3 regions of the Paenibacillus sp. 22594 genome follow, and region 2 is predicted to be linked to each of the others. Evidence: riboswitches for the same ligand, from Rfam matches in the RefSeq annotation. Region 2 holds a riboswitch; each other region holds the start of a gene.
What was found. Region 2 has a riboswitch for cyclic di-GMP ahead of ACTJKB_RS21695 (S-layer homology domain-containing protein). Riboswitches for the same ligand answer to the same signal wherever they lie in the genome.
Positions count from the first base shown of each region.

Region 1: linked by a shared signal. The riboswitch ahead of ACTJKB_RS09860 (thiamine pyrophosphate-binding protein) and the one ahead of ACTJKB_RS21695 (S-layer homology domain-containing protein) in region 2 are both predicted to bind cyclic di-GMP.
Region 3: linked by a shared signal. The riboswitch ahead of ACTJKB_RS16430 (PA14 domain-containing protein) and the one ahead of ACTJKB_RS21695 (S-layer homology domain-containing protein) in region 2 are both predicted to bind cyclic di-GMP.

Region 1 covers NZ_JBQENA010000002.1:686,370-691,777, forward strand. Annotated here, with positions in the region: gene ACTJKB_RS09850 (hypothetical protein) at 1-127, opposite strand, end outside; gene ACTJKB_RS09855 (carboxymuconolactone decarboxylase family protein) at 348-716, opposite strand; gene ACTJKB_RS09860 (thiamine pyrophosphate-binding protein) at 790-2,403, opposite strand; cyclic di-GMP riboswitch class I at 2,542-2,635, opposite strand; gene ACTJKB_RS09865 (methyl-accepting chemotaxis protein) at 3,134-4,384, opposite strand; gene serA (phosphoglycerate dehydrogenase) at 4,668-5,408, opposite strand, start outside.
Region 2 covers NZ_JBQENA010000007.1:123,465-128,872, reverse strand. Annotated here, with positions in the region: gene ACTJKB_RS21710 (ABC transporter permease) at 1-237, shown strand, start outside; gene ACTJKB_RS21705 (ABC transporter ATP-binding protein) at 278-1,321, shown strand; gene ACTJKB_RS21700 (DUF6953 family protein) at 2,103-2,339, shown strand; cyclic di-GMP riboswitch class I at 2,591-2,683, shown strand; gene ACTJKB_RS21695 (S-layer homology domain-containing protein) at 2,735-4,834, shown strand; gene ACTJKB_RS21690 (DUF6531 domain-containing protein) at 4,860-5,408, shown strand, end outside.
Region 3 covers NZ_JBQENA010000004.1:503,679-509,086, forward strand. Annotated here, with positions in the region: gene ACTJKB_RS16425 (glycosyl hydrolase) at 1-317, opposite strand, end outside; gene ACTJKB_RS16430 (PA14 domain-containing protein) at 517-2,928, opposite strand; cyclic di-GMP riboswitch class I at 2,942-3,022, opposite strand; gene ACTJKB_RS16435 (sugar phosphate nucleotidyltransferase) at 3,236-4,609, opposite strand; gene ACTJKB_RS16440 (UDP-glucose dehydrogenase family protein) at 5,045-5,408, opposite strand, start outside.

The sequences.
Region 1 (5,408 bases), on a different contig from region 2:
TGATCGGGTTAACGGTCTGCTGATAAGCTTGAATCGATTTGAGACCATCCTCATTGGAGAAAGTGCCTTCTAATTCAATATTAATGACCTTGTTAACAGAATCGGTTTTCAAAATAAATTTACCCATGTGCTCATCTCTCCCAAAATTAAATGTGTGATACGAATAACGGAATGTCGACTGTACGTTGTCGTTCAGTCATAGAATATATCCAAAATAACTTGTAGTTTTACGCCTGGATTCGACACAAAAACCATAGTTTTGGGATATTTTCCCTCTAATATAATCATATATTTCTCAAATAAGCAAGAAAAAAGTCGAATTGTGTATAAAATTGTTGAAAAAGAATTTATTGGATTTCCTCAAGCGTTGCTAGCAGCACATTAAAAGCAGTAATGACTCTTGGAGCGCCGATACAAGGCACCAGATGCAGTAAGATCCCTTTGATCTGATCCACAGTCATTCCGACGCTGAGCGCCATCACATAATGGACCCCGAGCTGCTCGAATTGCCCCATAGTAATCAAAGATGAAATAACAGCAATTTCCTTCCAGTCGGAACCAATCGTTGTGCGCTGAAAAATGTCCCCGTAGGCGTTGCCCATGATGTACTCGGCCAGTTCGGGAAAATGCTCTTTAACTGGAGCCAGTGCTTTGGCGCCGTAGTCGCCGGACAGGTTGGTAAAATGCTTTAGACCGCTGTTAATGGTGTTATCCACAGAGATGCCTCCTGAATTTTAATGAGCGGCAAGGATCGGCCATGAAAAGCATGATTCTTACCGCTGCTAAATCTTAGTTGAGATTCAACGTCCTATGGGCCGTTGGAGGCACTTCATCACGGTCCGTCAACAATTCAATGACAGCTACACGGTTTGACGCAACAGCGGCTTGTACAGCAATGTTGAATTGCTCCGCAGTTTCGCATTTGTAGCCTGTAGCTCCGAGTGACTCAGCGAATTTCACGGCATCCATAGGTACCTCGAAGATCGTGCCGTCAATTCTGCCTGTGGTCTTCTCCATCCCCTTAAGCGCCATATCCAGCTGCATGTTATTCACTACGATAAAGATTACCGGAATATTCTTGCAGACTGCGGTGTTGATTTCAGCACCAAGCATCATGAAACAGCCATCCCCGGTTATGCAGAAAATGGTTTCTTCAGGGGAAGCCACCTTAGCGCCAATAGCCATGCCAATGGAGTTGCCCATACAGGCAAAATAGGCATCGAAGACAAAACTGCCCGGTTTTTTCACGTTGTACCATTTCACAGCGTTGAAGCCATGGCTGCCGTCATCCACAAAAACGGTGTTGTTGTAAGGAATCAAATCGCTCAAGGTACTCATGACCGAAGCTAATGACAGCTTGGAGAGAACAGGCAACTCTTCCGCATAATGAACATCGGTTTCTGATATGTGTTTTTTTATAGCAGCGGTATCAATATTCTTTAGATAAAAAGCCAAGTTGTCGCGTAAATCGCCGCCTATAGAGATGGTCTGTGAAGATAAAATTTTTCCTACGAAGGTAGGGTCTACGTCAAATTGGATAAGTGTCTTCGGGTGATTTTCAGCCTTTAGATTGCAGATGGTCATGTCACTCAGACGTGATCCAAGCACAATGAACAGATCACTGCGGTTCAATAAATCTTCACCGTGCTTGCAGCCGCCAACACCAATTGGTCCATGATACAACGGGTGATCCCAAGGGATCGCACCTTTGCCTCCCGGTGAAGTAACGACAGGGATGTTAAAAGTTTCAGCCAGCTGAATGAGCTCTTGGTGTGCAGTAGAACGGTTAACCCCTTTGCCGGCAATAATAATAGGATGGCTGGAGGCATTGATTGCTGAAATCACGCGTTCGAAATTAGCAGTGCTTACGAGATGTTCACGCTCAGGGATCACTATCCGGCATTCTTCCAGCATTTCCGTCTGCACATCAAACGGGATACATAAATGGACCGGACCGCGCTGTCCGCCTAACGCGATAGAAATAGCATGGTTAAATAGGGTGCTAAAATGATCGCCGCGCTCCACCATTTTACTAAAGAGTGTAGCGGGTCTGAACATGTCCGCCAGGTCGGCCAGATAAGACGAAGAATCCTGGCACTGGGGAATTCCCAGTTCTTTGATAGATTGATGTCCGGTAATGAACAGCACAGGCAGGTTGTTCGCTTTAGCATGTGCTGCAGCAGTAAGGAGGTTGGTTCCGCCTGGACCCGAGGTCCCAAAAGCTACACCCAGCCTGCCGGTTTTGAGAGCATAGCCTGCTGCTTCGAACCCGGAACTGGACTCATGTCTGCCAGGAATAAATTCAATCCCGTAATCAACCATTTTCAGAACTACGGGACAAATAGACTTACCGATTATGCCAAAAGAATGTGTTACGCCGAGGTTTCGTAGTGCCTCAGCCATATAATCTGCGACTGTTTTCAGAAAATCCACCTACCCAATGTTTTTATTTAGCAAAAATAGAAAACCTGCACTCACGAGAGTACAGGTCGGCTGCAATGAATGACCGTAAAGAACAAGGTTTCCCCAGACCTTCGGTTGTTCAGCAACCTGGCTGTCATGGTCCCAAAAAAATGAGACTGTAGATCCATGGCTTTGCGTCATTCCCTTTCGGAGAATTTTGCCGTTATGATGCATTGAAAAAATGCATATTTTTACTTTACAATATATTTCTAACTCCTCTTTTGTCAATATATTTGTGCTGAAAAGCTCAGTTTTTGACGAAATTAACGAACAATGTTGATTGTAAAAAGACGTGCAGTTTAGAGTGGAAAATAGGGCGAACCCCAAAATATTCTAGTACAAAAAAGTCTTAATAATACAAATTGTGGAGTAATATTGAAACGGAAATCGAATAGGTACATGGAACTATATTTTTATCGGAAAAAGGATTATTTGACCGAAACAATAGGACGGAGCCTTTCTCTATCTGGGTTAATAAGGCTAGTGAACGAAACACCCTTCAGATCCAATCGCATACATTTTATTATTTTCAGTAAAAATAGCGGAGAGAAGTGCAAAAGAAATAACAGTTCTTACTGCTGCGAAAAAACCGGATTAATTGAAAATAACATTGATTATTTTGTGAACAAAAAAAGACCGCTTCATATGAAACGGCCTGAGAAAAAAGAGGTTAAAATTTGAAAATGTGGATCGTTTTCTGGAGTTGGAATACAGCTTGGGTCATTTTCTCTGTTTCTACGGCAACAGACTGAAGGGCATTAATTTGTTCGTTCATTGCTGCTGATACCTCTTGGGTTCCTGCCGCAGTTTCTTCAGTAATAGCAGAGATGTTTTCGATAGCTCCAGAAATTTTCAACGCGCTCTCCAGCATGATGTCACTCTCAGAAGAGAAGGAAGCAATTTGCTCAGTTATGTACTGAACGCTTTGCACAATCTGGGCGAAAATATTCGCTGTTTCAATGATCATTTCATTTTGTACTTGAACGACTTCCTCATTGATGGCAATATTCTCAATCGCTTGCTTGATATCGTTCTCAATACTGCGTACCAGACTGAATACTTCTTTGGTGGAGGCTGTAGATTCCTCGGCAAGCTTGCGCACTTCCTGGGCTACAACAGCGAAACCACGACCATGATCACCGGCACGTGCAGCTTCGATCGATGCATTGAGTGAGAGCAGGTTGGTCTGCTCGGCGATTTCTGTAATGGTTTTGGTGATCATCGTGATCCCCCGGGCATTGTGTGATAGTGCTTCAATCGTGTCGGCGACCTTCTGGGTAGCTTGTATATTCTTGCGCATGCCTTCTGCTTGAGTATCCACGGATTGGCGGCCTTTCTCAACTAATTCTAGCGTATGTATGGAACGTCTGTTCATTTCTTTGGTAGAGCTTGTGTAATTTGAAACCTTGGTTTCAATGTCTTTGATGGATTCGGTCATATCGGCGATGTCCACGGAAATTTCATTTGCGCCTAGAGCCAGTTCATTGGAAGAGGAGGAGACCTGGGCCATTACGATCTTCAGATTCTGATTCTTGTCCTCGATCCCGCGGCTGGCATCCATAACCTGTCGGGTAATCTGCGACGCTTCGGTAAGTATTTTCTTCAGCTTGTCGACCATCGTATTGAAGGAACGGCTGACTTCACCCATGGAACCGTTCTCATCTGCCCGGGTTGTAAAGTCACCCTTGGCAATCGTGTGGGTTACGTTGGAGATGTCATCAAAAGAGGATGTAAGCGTTCTCTCAATGAAGCGTGCAAGAGGGAAGGTCAGTGCAGCCAATACCGCTACCAATATAATGCCGATAATCATCTTGCCCATCACTACAAGTGTGATTAGTACAGGGACAGCGAATAGAGCGGCAACCAAGTAACAACCGGCTACAATTCTCTGTTTTAACGGAAGCTTGTTCATCCAGTCCATCATAAAAAGTTCCCCCTAAAATAATGTTGTGTATTGTAATATTATAGGCGTTTTCAGTGGATCTGGTCTATTGTAAGAATTGACATAAATATGCTCAAATAGGTCTTTCGGGTATGAATTTTATGTGAATCTCTTCATATAATGAGGTGGTTTTGTTCAAAGGGGAAATTTCTACCTACTAGTGCTTCAGACTCAGAAGCTGCGCCATCTGATATAAAAAAACGCTCTTGGAACAGCAGGCGGTTGCCGGCTATCCAAAGAGCGTTTGCTCATGGGTTACTTTTTACAAGATAATTTCTTCCGCGGTATTGATTTCCGGCAGTCCTGCCAGTTTCACCAGAACGGCTTTCGGAACCGCCTTATCGACGGTGAGCAGCATGATCGCAGCACCACCAACGATTTTACGTCCTACCTGCATGGAGGCAATATTGACATCGTTCTCCCCGAGCAGTGTACCGACAGCACCGATAATCCCCGGTTTATCGTTATGCGAAATTACAATCTGATGGCCTTCCGGAGCAATATCGACCGGGAACTTGTTGACCTGCACGATCCGTTCACCGTAGCCCTGCAGCAGCGTTCCCGCAACCAGACGCTCTTCTTCAGGATCCGCCTTTAATGTAACTGTGATAAGGTTGGTAAATCCCTTGGTCTTAGACGCTTTAGTCACAATTACATTCACATCACGGGTTTTGGCCAGATGCATCGAATTGACAATGTTCACATCTGCGCCAAAGTGGCGGGAAAGTACGCCCTTGACGATATACCGGGTCAGTGGCTGTGTATCTACATCGGACAGGTCGCCTGCATATTCCACTTGGATTTCGCTGATCGCGCCATCGGTAAGCTGGGTTGCAAAGCTGCCTAGTTTTTCGCCTAGTGTGAAGTAAGGCTGAAGTTTGTTCATCACGCTTGGAGCAACAGGAGGGATGTTCACAGCGTTAATGAACGGCTCGTTGCGCAGAATGTGCAGCACCTGCTCCGATACATCGATAGCAACGTTCTCCTGGGCTTCTACGGTGGA
Region 2 (5,408 bases):
TGGCCGGGGGTCATGGTCTCCGCGCTGCTGTCCTTCTCCGTGCTATTTGGGGAGTTCGTGCTGACGAATATGCTGGTGGGAGGCCATATCCAGACGATTCAGGTTTATTTGTACCAGCGGGTGGGGGAAAGCGGACATTTGGCCAGCGCAATTGCCATTTCCTATTTTGTATTTATTCTGCTGCTGTCGGCCGTGCTGATGAAGCTTGGCTTGAAGATTAAAGGACAGGCGAAGTAAGGTCTAGCGGCCGGAGGTCCACAATAAGGAGGATAAAGGAATGGAAGATTATCTGAAGCTGGAGGGTGTCCGCAAAAGCTTTGGTGATGCGCCTGTGCTGGCTGGAGTGGATCTGAAAATCGCAGAGGGGGAGCTGATCACGCTGCTGGGCCCTTCCGGCTGCGGCAAAAGCACGCTCCTGCGCTGCATCGCCGGGCTGACCGAGCTGGACAGCGGCAGCATTGTGCTCGCGGACAAGGAGCTGACGAAGCTGCCGCCGCGCAGCAGAGATGTGGGCATGGTGTTCCAATCCTATGCGCTGTTCCCCAATCTGACCGTCATCCAGAATGTGGAATATGGAATGCGCATGCGCGGCGTTGCACCGGCGGCGCGGCGCAGCCGGTGCGAAGAGCTGCTGGCGCTGGTCGATCTCGAAGACAAGCGCGATGTCTATCCGCAGGCGCTGTCCGGCGGACAGCAGCAGCGGGTGGCACTGGCGCGCTCACTGGCCGTCCAGCCGAAGCTGCTGCTGCTGGACGAACCGCTAAGCGCGCTCGACGCCAAAATCCGCAAGAATCTGCGCGCGGAAATCCGCGATATCCAGCGGCGGCTGGGCATGACGACGCTGTTCGTCACCCACGACCAGGAGGAAGCGCTGATCCTCTCGGACCGGATCTGTATCATGAACCAGGGGCGCATGGTGCAGGAAGGTTCCCCGGAGCAGCTGTACACAGCGCCCCGCACAGAATTCGCAGCCCGGTTCATGGGCAGCTATAACGTATTCAACCGGGCGGAGGCACTCGCGTTGTTCCGCAGGATCGACAGCCGCTCCGACCGTTTCGCGATCCGCCCCGAGGCGGTAACACTGCTGCCGGAAGGAGAGGCGATCCAGGATGATGCGGATGGCATGGTGGATGTACGCGGACAGGTTCAGGCCGTGTCGATTCTGGGCAATATCATCCGCGCCACGGTCATGGCAGAGGGGATCAGTCTGACCGTAGACCTGCTGAATGACGGCCGCTGGCTGCGGGTTCGGGAAGGGGATCATGTGACCCTGTTGCTTGATCCCTCCCAGCTGCTGCATCTGGAGCAGGAGGGGGCGTAGAGGCGGGGATATAAGTCCTGACTCCAAGGCTTAGCGTCGATGCTTTCGCTGGAATGGAAGTTTGCTATGTGTATCGCTCAACGTTCTTAAATTATGATTACTTATCGTTGATATACAAATTCATGTGGAAAAACTACCACTAATCAGCTGGAATTACGATATCACAGCACTGAAGTGGAAAAAGTAAAACTAAAAATCTACTTTCAGCCCGAATTATCCATGTTAACCAATATTAAGTGTACAAATTCCAACTAATACTAGTATTTATACGATTTATCGGAAATTAAATGTATAAATTCCAACTAACCTCCGTCGTGCATACGTGAGCCAGTCTTTTCGTTCAGCATAAACGATATAGAGTTGATTTAGAATCGATCTCTGTGAATCGAAAGAATCTCTGTAGGAACAGAGAATTCATTGGGTAGCATATTCGAATTCTTAAGTTCGGCTTATACACCATCAAGCAGCGGGCATGTGCGGGGAGGCGGAGGAGTGCCCGTCTGCTTTCACTTCTTTCACTTCTTTCACTTCTTTCACTTCTTTCACTTCTTTCACTTCTTCTACTTCTTCTAATCCTTTCTATGCGAACCTGTTCTGCCTGAATTGCCATGACTGTTGCCCGTCCGTCGTGCTGTTCACTCCCCGTTCTTGATCTTCGGCCCGCCTATTCTCTCTCCATTATCCCGACCCTTGCCCCGTCCAGCGAACCTCCCGTGTGACCATATTCATGCTATAATGGGAAGGCATTGTAGAGGGATTTACAGGAAGGAGCAGTACCCTTATGGAAGCAACCGCACAAGAGGTAGCGGAGTGGATGGTCAAGGAGATCCGTTTTACGGGAACTCTGTACCAGACCGCTGCGATTGAATATGTGAAGGCTAATTTTGGCGAGCAGTTTGTATTTGTGAATGAGAACGGGAATGCTTCGTTGTCCAAGGATGTGAAGAAGGCCTTCCGCAAGCTGCACGGCGGAAGAATTGCCTGGGACCGTGACGGATTCCTGTGGGCCTGGACCTGAAATATGCCCCCGGGCCAGCTATGACGCTGCTGACCGTTGAAGCCCTTTCTGCTTGTCCAGTAGAAGAAGTATAGAAGCTGACTATAAACCACATGCGGGGCATCCCCTGAATGTGGTTTTTTCTATGTCTAAATCCCTAAAAAAGGAAAAAATAGAACATCTTAATTCTACAGGAATAAATTCCGATAATGATAGAGTCCTGTACATCGAAAGTCACAAATACATAAGGGTAAAGGGACAGAAAACCGAGTTTGGAACAAAGGCAAATCCGTACGAAAGTCGGAGACGCAAAGCCACGGGCCTACTTCATCCGGGAAGGATGTTAGGGTAGCCGGGCCGCTCAAGGCACTTGGTTTTTTGGTGTGCCTACAAATAGCGCTGGGGGAGAGAAGTGAATGAGGTTGGAAAGGGAAATAAAGTTGTCGCGGCCCCTTGTGGCCGCAGTGGCGGTGGTGTGTATGCTTGGGGGCCTGTTAAGCGGTGAGCTCAGCTTGAAGCAGGTTTCGGCAGCCGGGACAGATCCGGGCAGAACGGACTATAGTGTATCCGGTGACCGGATCGTATGGCTGGAAGCAGATGCGGGCGGGGTCAGACAGGTGTACTCGCTGAATCAATCCAGTGGTGCGGATACGGTACTTACGACGAGCTCATCCGCCAAGGATGCCCCTTCTGTGGGCGGCAATATTGCCGTGTGGGCAGACAAGGGAACGGAGCAGGAATCTTCCCTGAACTGGGATATCTACTCTGCAAATCTTGCAACAGGCACCCGCATCAAGCTTAACAAGCAGTCCGGTCAATACGGGAATCCGACTACGGATGGAGTTGGCGTGGTCTGGTACGAGCGCAAAAATTACGGCAGCATGATCTATCATGACCTGGCTACGGGGGTTGAAGCCGACCTCGGCGAAGGACGGTTCCCGGTACTGGCCGGTGGCGAAGTGGTGTATAAGAATGCCCGTGACGGGGGCCTCAGTCTGCTGGATTTAAGCAGTGGAGTCACGCGTGCGCTTGTTAGTCTGGGCGGAGCGAATTACGTGGACTGGTTTGTTTTTAACGGGAGCCATGTGCTGTTTAAGCAAAAGAACGGCGCCTCTGAGAGTAAATATGTGCTTCTGAATATCAAAGATCTGACGGCACAGCCTGTGGATCTCACGGAGATGAAGCCTGGAGGAACAGAGTATGCCTTCATGTCCATAGGCGGAGGACAGGCCGTTTTTCAAGAGGATGTAAATGGTGTTGTCACCCTGAAGCAAGTAAACCTCTCAACCTATGCGGTACACCCGCTGTCAGCGTTAGAGGCAGGGGCTAAGCTGATTGGTATAAGCGGCGATAAGCTGTTGTACAGCAAGAAGAATGACTACATAGAATCGATTAACTTGCAAGAAGGATCAACTCCTCCAAGTCCGGGAACGGCTCCATCCCCAGGTTCAACCCCAAATCCGGGTTCTACTCCAAATCCAGGTACAGCCCCGAATCCAGGTTCTACTCCTGAAGTGAAGATCCCTATAGTAACCGGAGCCAAGGATACTCAGGTTATCGGCAGTGCCGGCGGTATCTTGTCTGTACTGAATGGCTGGGCGCGGTTGGAGATTTCAGCAGGAACCTTCAAGGACAATACCACTGTAAGCTTGGCCCAGGCGGAGCTGGAGACACAGGCACTGCTCGACGCAAACGGCAAAAAACTGCTGAAGGCAGGTTCCGCCTGGCAGATACAAGCGAGTTCTCCATTCCTGATCCCGGCCAAGCTGGCGGTTCAATATCCCAAGGAAGAGCTTTGGACGACAAGTCGTGAGAAGCTTGGAATCTACAGCTACAATCCGGCAAAAGGCAACTGGACCTATATCGGCGGAGTGACTGCAGCGGAGAATGGATTTGTGCAGGCCAAGATTACAGCCTCCGGACTGTATGCGGTTATGCTGCGCGATATTGATTTCACAGATTTGTCAGGCCATTGGGCACAGCAACAGGTAGAAGTACTCGCAGCAAGAGGAATTGTGAACGGGATGAACGGAACCAACTATGCGCCAAAAGGTATTCTGACCCGGGCGGAATTCACGAAGCTGCTGGCAACAGCTCTTCAGTTGCAGCCGGTGCAGCCGGGTACGGCGACCTTCCGTGATGTCCCTGTGGCGAGCTGGTCTTACCCTTATGTGGAGGCGGCAGCCAAGGCCGGAATCGTAACCGGAGAAGCTGGACTTTTTCATGGCAATGATCCGCTTACCCGTGAACAGATGATGGTGATGCTGATGCGGGCGATTGACAGCAATACGGGCAACAAGGCTTCTGCTGCGGATGCGGTCAAGCGTGAGGCTGGACTCTCCGGATTCAAGGATAAGGACAGCATTAGCGCATGGGCACGGGAATCTGTAGCTGCTGCAGTCGAGAAGAAGCTGGTGCAGGGCAGCGGAGAGTTTTTGAAGCCTAAGGATTCATCCACGAGAGCCGAGGCGGCAGTCATTATGTACAAGCTGCTGGCCGAGTTGAAATTACTCTAACTTATAACGGATAGGAGATCAGTCTATGACATTTCGAAAGATAACAAGGAAGTGGCGCAGCAGCATGAAAACACGTGTGAACCTTATGCTTGCGCTGCTGCTGGTCCTCTCTTACATCCCGGTTCTTCCGGGACTTACCAAGCTCACATCGTCAGCCTTTGCGGCGACCAACATGCGAATTGAGCCCAGTGAGCTGAGCCCGGGACCCGGTAAAAGTGTTGAAATCTCGTTCAGCTTCAATGCGGCGGACGACGGCCAGGAGTCTCACAAGACCAACATCAACCTGTGTACTCCGCAAAAAGACGGCTCGGCCCCGCTCCTGGGGGATCTGATTACGAGCGGAGATTATCAAACGAAACAGAACGGTCAATACATCGTTCACAAATATCAGTGGGATGGCAAGATTGGAGGCGTACCGCTGGAGGAAGGGCGCTATAACGTCTGCATCTCCCCTGCCGAATATAACGGAGTTGGCGTATACTACGGGCAAATTGCCAGCTTCGAAATTCTTGGCGGCGACGAAGTAGCGCCTCCGGCAGCATTGCAGATCAAACCTGCTGCCTCCGGACAATCT
Region 3 (5,408 bases), on a different contig from region 2:
CCATGCAAGACGGCGTAATCCCCCGTTGCATTCTTCAGCTTGTTGTTGTATTCATCCGGGCTCTCCAGATAATCATGCTGCCCGGAAATCACGCCTTTTCCTCCCAGGTCAACCAGATAATCGAGCAGGCCGGCAGCTTCCTTCGAAGCCGCAGGATTCACTGGTGTGACTGCCTCCACCTTCGCCTCCGACTCCGTAGGAATGTCTATACTTCGTTCGACGGCAAGACTGCGGACCTCACTCCATGGCAGCAAGGAAAGGATGAAAATAATAGGTATAATCGTAGTAAAAAGCCGGTACTTACGGTAAGTGTTCAATGTAATCTCCTCTCTCCAGCCTCAAGTGCTGTCATTGACGCTTATGGATGGTCTTCCCGCTAAGGGTTACATCATCCTGCGGCAATACAGACTAATAGCTTAGTAGCCCTGCTGTTTAGCAGGGCCATCGGACTTTTAGGATTTTAGAATTGTAACGTCTTAACCAGTATCGGCGTTCGGTGATGAATTCAGCAGTACTTTAGGAAGCGGAAGGAAGGAACAGTGCGCTGGCAGGGACCGTCCCCTTGACTTGACTTGGACTTTCCCACATCAGCCGCGCTCTTGCATCCCCTTGGTTCTCGTAATACTCCACTTTGATATCATATAGTTGCCCGGCTTGCAGGCTTATGCTTCCTGTGCGTTCGGTCCCGCTCTGCTTCATCCAGCTGTCAATGACAAGAGTGTTATTGACCCAAACGCGGACACCATCATCTGATGTTGTATAAATCTGATAGGTTTCGCTATACAGCGGTTTGATCTTGCCACTCCATCTTACGGAAAAGAAATCAATGCCAATCGCAGCATCCGGTGTACCCAGCCGCCAGTTGAAATCCAGCAAAGCATCGGTGCGTACAACTGTGGGAGCACCGGTTAACTGCATATTATTGAAATATTCCGCCTGCAGCCCGTTTGCTGTAGGGGCCACTGTTAGAGCCGGCGTTGGTGCCAGTGTTGGCACCGGTGTTGGTGTCGGCGTCGGTGTTGGTGTTGGCACCGGTGTTGGTGTCGGTGTTGGCACCGGTGTTGGTGTCGGTGTTGGCACCGGTGTTGGTGTCGGTGTTGGTGTTGGCACCGGCGTTGGCACCGGCGTTGGCACCGGCGTTGGTGTAGGTGTTGGCACCGGTGTTGGTGTTGGTGTTGGTGTTGGTGTCGGTGTTGGTGTTGGTGCTTCTACAAGCGCCAGCGATGTTTTGCTTACGCTGGCTGCTGACGTATTTACAAACAATGCGCTTGTTGGGACAGTCGCTTTGACCTGGCTTGCGCTTTGCCACATCAAACGAATGTTGGCATCGCCTGCATTTTCATAATATTCCACTCTGATATCATAGAGCTGTCCAGCCGTCATAGCGATACTTCCGAAACGTTCGGTTCCGCTCTGCTTGGTCCAGCTGTCGATTACGGCTATGCCATTAATCCAGACACGGATACCATCGTCAGAAGTAGTGATAATCTGGTAGGTCTCACTGTATAAAGGCTTGATCTGCCCGGTCCAGCGGGCCGAGACCCCATCCACCTTTATGGAGCTGGCCGGTGAGCCTTGACGCCAGTTGAAATTAAGCAGAGCGTCGTCACGGACCATTGCAGGTGTGCCTGAAAGCGTCATGTTGTTGAAATACTCTCCGTGAAGTCCATTCACAACAGGCGTCTGTACTGTATCACCGGACGCTGGAGTGGTTATTGGCTTTACCGTTGCTGTGGGTACAGGCGCTGGCGTAGCAGTCGGCGTTGGTGTTGCCGTCGGTGTGGCAGTTGGCGTAGCAGTCGGTGTTGCAGTTGGCGTTGCCGTCGGTGTAGCAGTTGGTGTTGGCGTTGCCGTCGGTGTGACAGTTGGAGCAGGTGTCTGCACTACCCCAGCTTTATATTCATTAAGCGATACTGTGTAGCTGTCACTCATAAAATTTTTGATGGTATCTGTACTGTTATTCTCATAGAGCATTTTTCCCCAGTTCATCATGTATACCCATTTTCTCTGGGAAAGCTGGAGCTTGGCTGTACTTGGCATTTCACCATTTTCGCCGATAGCAATGGGTTTGCCGTTCGCGAGGATCAACAGGTTGTCATAATACTTGTTCATATAATCATTGTTATATATATCTGCTGCAAGGACGTCTACCTTACCCGCTCCCGGATAGGTCAGTTCGTATGGATCAGACCAGGCATTGGGAGCATTCGGGTTCCATACCCACAGCAGGTTGTTTAATTGATGAACGCCCACAAAACGCTCATACATAATATTCCAAAGTTCCGCAAAATTGTTTTTCTTCCCCCACCAGAACCAGTTGCCGTTCATTTCGTGGTAAGGTCTCCAAAGTACAGGAACGCCCGCGTCCCGCAAGCTTTTGAGCGAAACCGCCACTTTGTCGAGATCGGCGATGAGGCTGTTGTATTGGGCTGTTCCAGGTGTTACATACTTATTGAAGTCCTCTTGGCTGAGCGTCTTCTGCACATTGGACCACAGATAGGAGGTCCCGGGCAGTTGCTCATGGAAGGTCATGGCGACGATGCCGCCATTTTTATACCAGTTGATCGCACTGTTCACTACATTTTTGCGCTGAGTTGCTGCAGTACTTTCCGACTGGCCGCTGATCACGCCAAGCTCGAATCCGTGGAGGGCAGCGAATTGTCCGCTGGTTCCCTTTAGTTTGTTACTGAACTCATCCGGGCTCTCCAGGTAGTCATGCTGGCCTGTGATAATGCCTTTTCCGGAAATGGTGTACAGATTGTCAAGCAGCTTGACAGCTTCAGCTGAAGCATCCGGATTAACCGGTGCTGAAGAACTCGAAGCAGCTGCGGTCGAAGGCGCAGCCCCCAAACCCAGTGGTACAGCAGTCAACAACAGGGCAATCGTTAAAATGGTGCACAGCAGACGCGACTTACGGTAAGTTGTCAAAATTCATCTTCCTTTCGGTAGCCAGGCTGCCACTCTTTCGAAGGCCCTATAGCTTTGCGTCCCTATCTTTCGATTAGGTTTGCCTTTTTCGTTTTGGAAGGATTTATCCCTCTTACCGTAAGTATCGTCTCTATTAAATTTTTAGTTTAGAGCATTAATGAATTTTTCTTAATAAATGGTTCTTAATACCTGTTTTGGATTTGCCACAATTGGGTAAATAGATATTTTAGCCCTATGTTTAGGACCACCCAACACAGGTTCCGGGACGGTTCAGTCGAATTCTACAGCGCGTTAAGCGCTGCTATTTTCACGAAATAAATTGCTGAAGAGCAATATCTTTCCAGTCCAGTGTGATGCGGATATTATCCTCTTCTACCAGCTCTGAACCGGTCTGCACCTCAATGAACTCCACATCGGTCAACGCCAGGATTGCATGTTTCGTGCCTTCCGGTATGCGCACAACATCTCCCGCTTTCACATTATGCATCTTCTCATTCAGCACAATGCTGGCTTCCCCGCTGACGATCGTCCAGATTTCACTGCGTTTGTGATGCAGCTGATAGCTGATGTTTTTTCCTTCGGCTATGAAAATCCGCTTGGTCAGCACCTCGTTGCCCTCATCATATTTCACATAATCAATAACCTTATAGTGGCCCCAGCGGCGTTCCTCGTACATGGGTCTTTGTTCAAAAGACTTCAGCACTTCCTTAATCCGCGGGCTTTCCGCTTTGTGAGTAACCAGAATGCCATCCGGGCTGGCTGCGATGATTAAATCTTTCGCACCGATGACTGTAATCGGAATATCCAGTTCGTTGATCAGGCAGGTTCCTTCAGAATCGGCAGTCACGAACCCTTTGCCCACGTGGTTGCTGCTCATTTCCTCGGTGAGGGTATTCCAGGTGCCAAGATCCTTCCAGAAACCGGCGTACGGCTGAACGACGATATTCTCCTCTTTTTCCACCACTTCGTAGTCAAAACTGATGGAAGCCAGCAATTTATATTGCTTCTGCAGCTCCTCATAGTTCAAAGGCAAACCTTTACGCTGCAAAATATCCAGTAAATAACCCAAGCGGAATGCAAATACTCCGCAGTTCCACAACGCGCCCTTGCTGATCAGTTCCTCAGCCTGTACACGGTCCGGCTTCTCCTGGAAATGGCTCACCTGCAGATAGCCGCTTGCCGCCGCCTCGTCGCTTGTAGGAATAATATAGCCGTATTTCTCAGAAGCCAGCTCAGGAACAACACCCATCAGCGCCAGGTTTGCGCCGCTTTGTTCCATCGTTGCTTCAAGCTGGACGACGGTGTCAAAAAATGATGCCTCCACATAAGGATCGACCGGCAAAATGGCCACGGTCTCGCTGGGAGACACTCCTGCCACCGAATACAGATAAGCTGCAGTCAAAGCGATGGCCGGGAAGGTATCACGGCGTTCCGGCTCCACAATGATTGGCACTTCTGTGCCGAGCTGGCTCTGTATCATCTCCACTTGGCTGCGGCCGGTCGCAAGGTAGGAGGATTCCGCCATCCCTGTCTCCTGCAGCTGTCTCCATACACGCTGTACCATGGACTCCGGCTCACCTGCCGGACTTTGCAGTACCTTCAGAAATTGCTTGGAACGTGAATCATTGGACAAAGGCCAGAGACGTTTACCAGAGCCGCCAGATAGAAGTACCAGTTTCATATGTGAACCCTCCTATTTATGTTTTGTCGCGAAAATATCGGATTGTTATCGTAAGCTTCTGCCGGGTGGCTGACGCATGAAGGATAGGAATGCCACTCTCGCTTTATGCTGCATGACAATGTTTAAGGTCAACTGTTGCGGGAGTCACTGCAAGGAATGTTTGGACTTTCGGCCGCTGTTGTCTGCAGATTTCTTGATTTAAACCGCTGGTCACGGTGGAAATCTGCAGACAAAGGCGGACGCTACGCTCCTACAGTTCCAAAATTCCTCTCCGTTCCTTCCCTTAACAGCTTCCCAAGCAGCATTTTCACTGTAGCCAGCTACAGTGAATTCCTCTAACCTTCAACTGGCTTCACCCGCAGGCGAAGCGCCCTGCTAAAGATCCAGCATTGCCGCTTGTTTGGGCTGCAGGCAAGAGCAGATAAGATCAAAGGATTAGACCGCACCGGCTACGCTGGGGGAGTAGCCGCTCAGGCCCCCCATTTGCGGGCGGCCGACGGAATGATATTCGAGCCCGGTGCCCTCGATCTGCTCTTTGGAGTACACGTTGCGGCCATCGATCAGCACCTGGCGGCGCATGCTCTCCGCAAGCTTATGCAGATCAATATCCTTGAACATGCTCCAGTCGGTCAGCAGGCATACTGCATCACTGCCTTCCGCCGCTTCTTCCGGCAGACCGCACCAGCGGAGCTGCGGATGATCGTATTGCTGTCTGAAGTTATCTGCAGCAATCGGATCATACAGCTTCACTGTAGCGCCTTCGGCCACTAGTGCCTCAACAATTTCAAGGGCGGGTGCT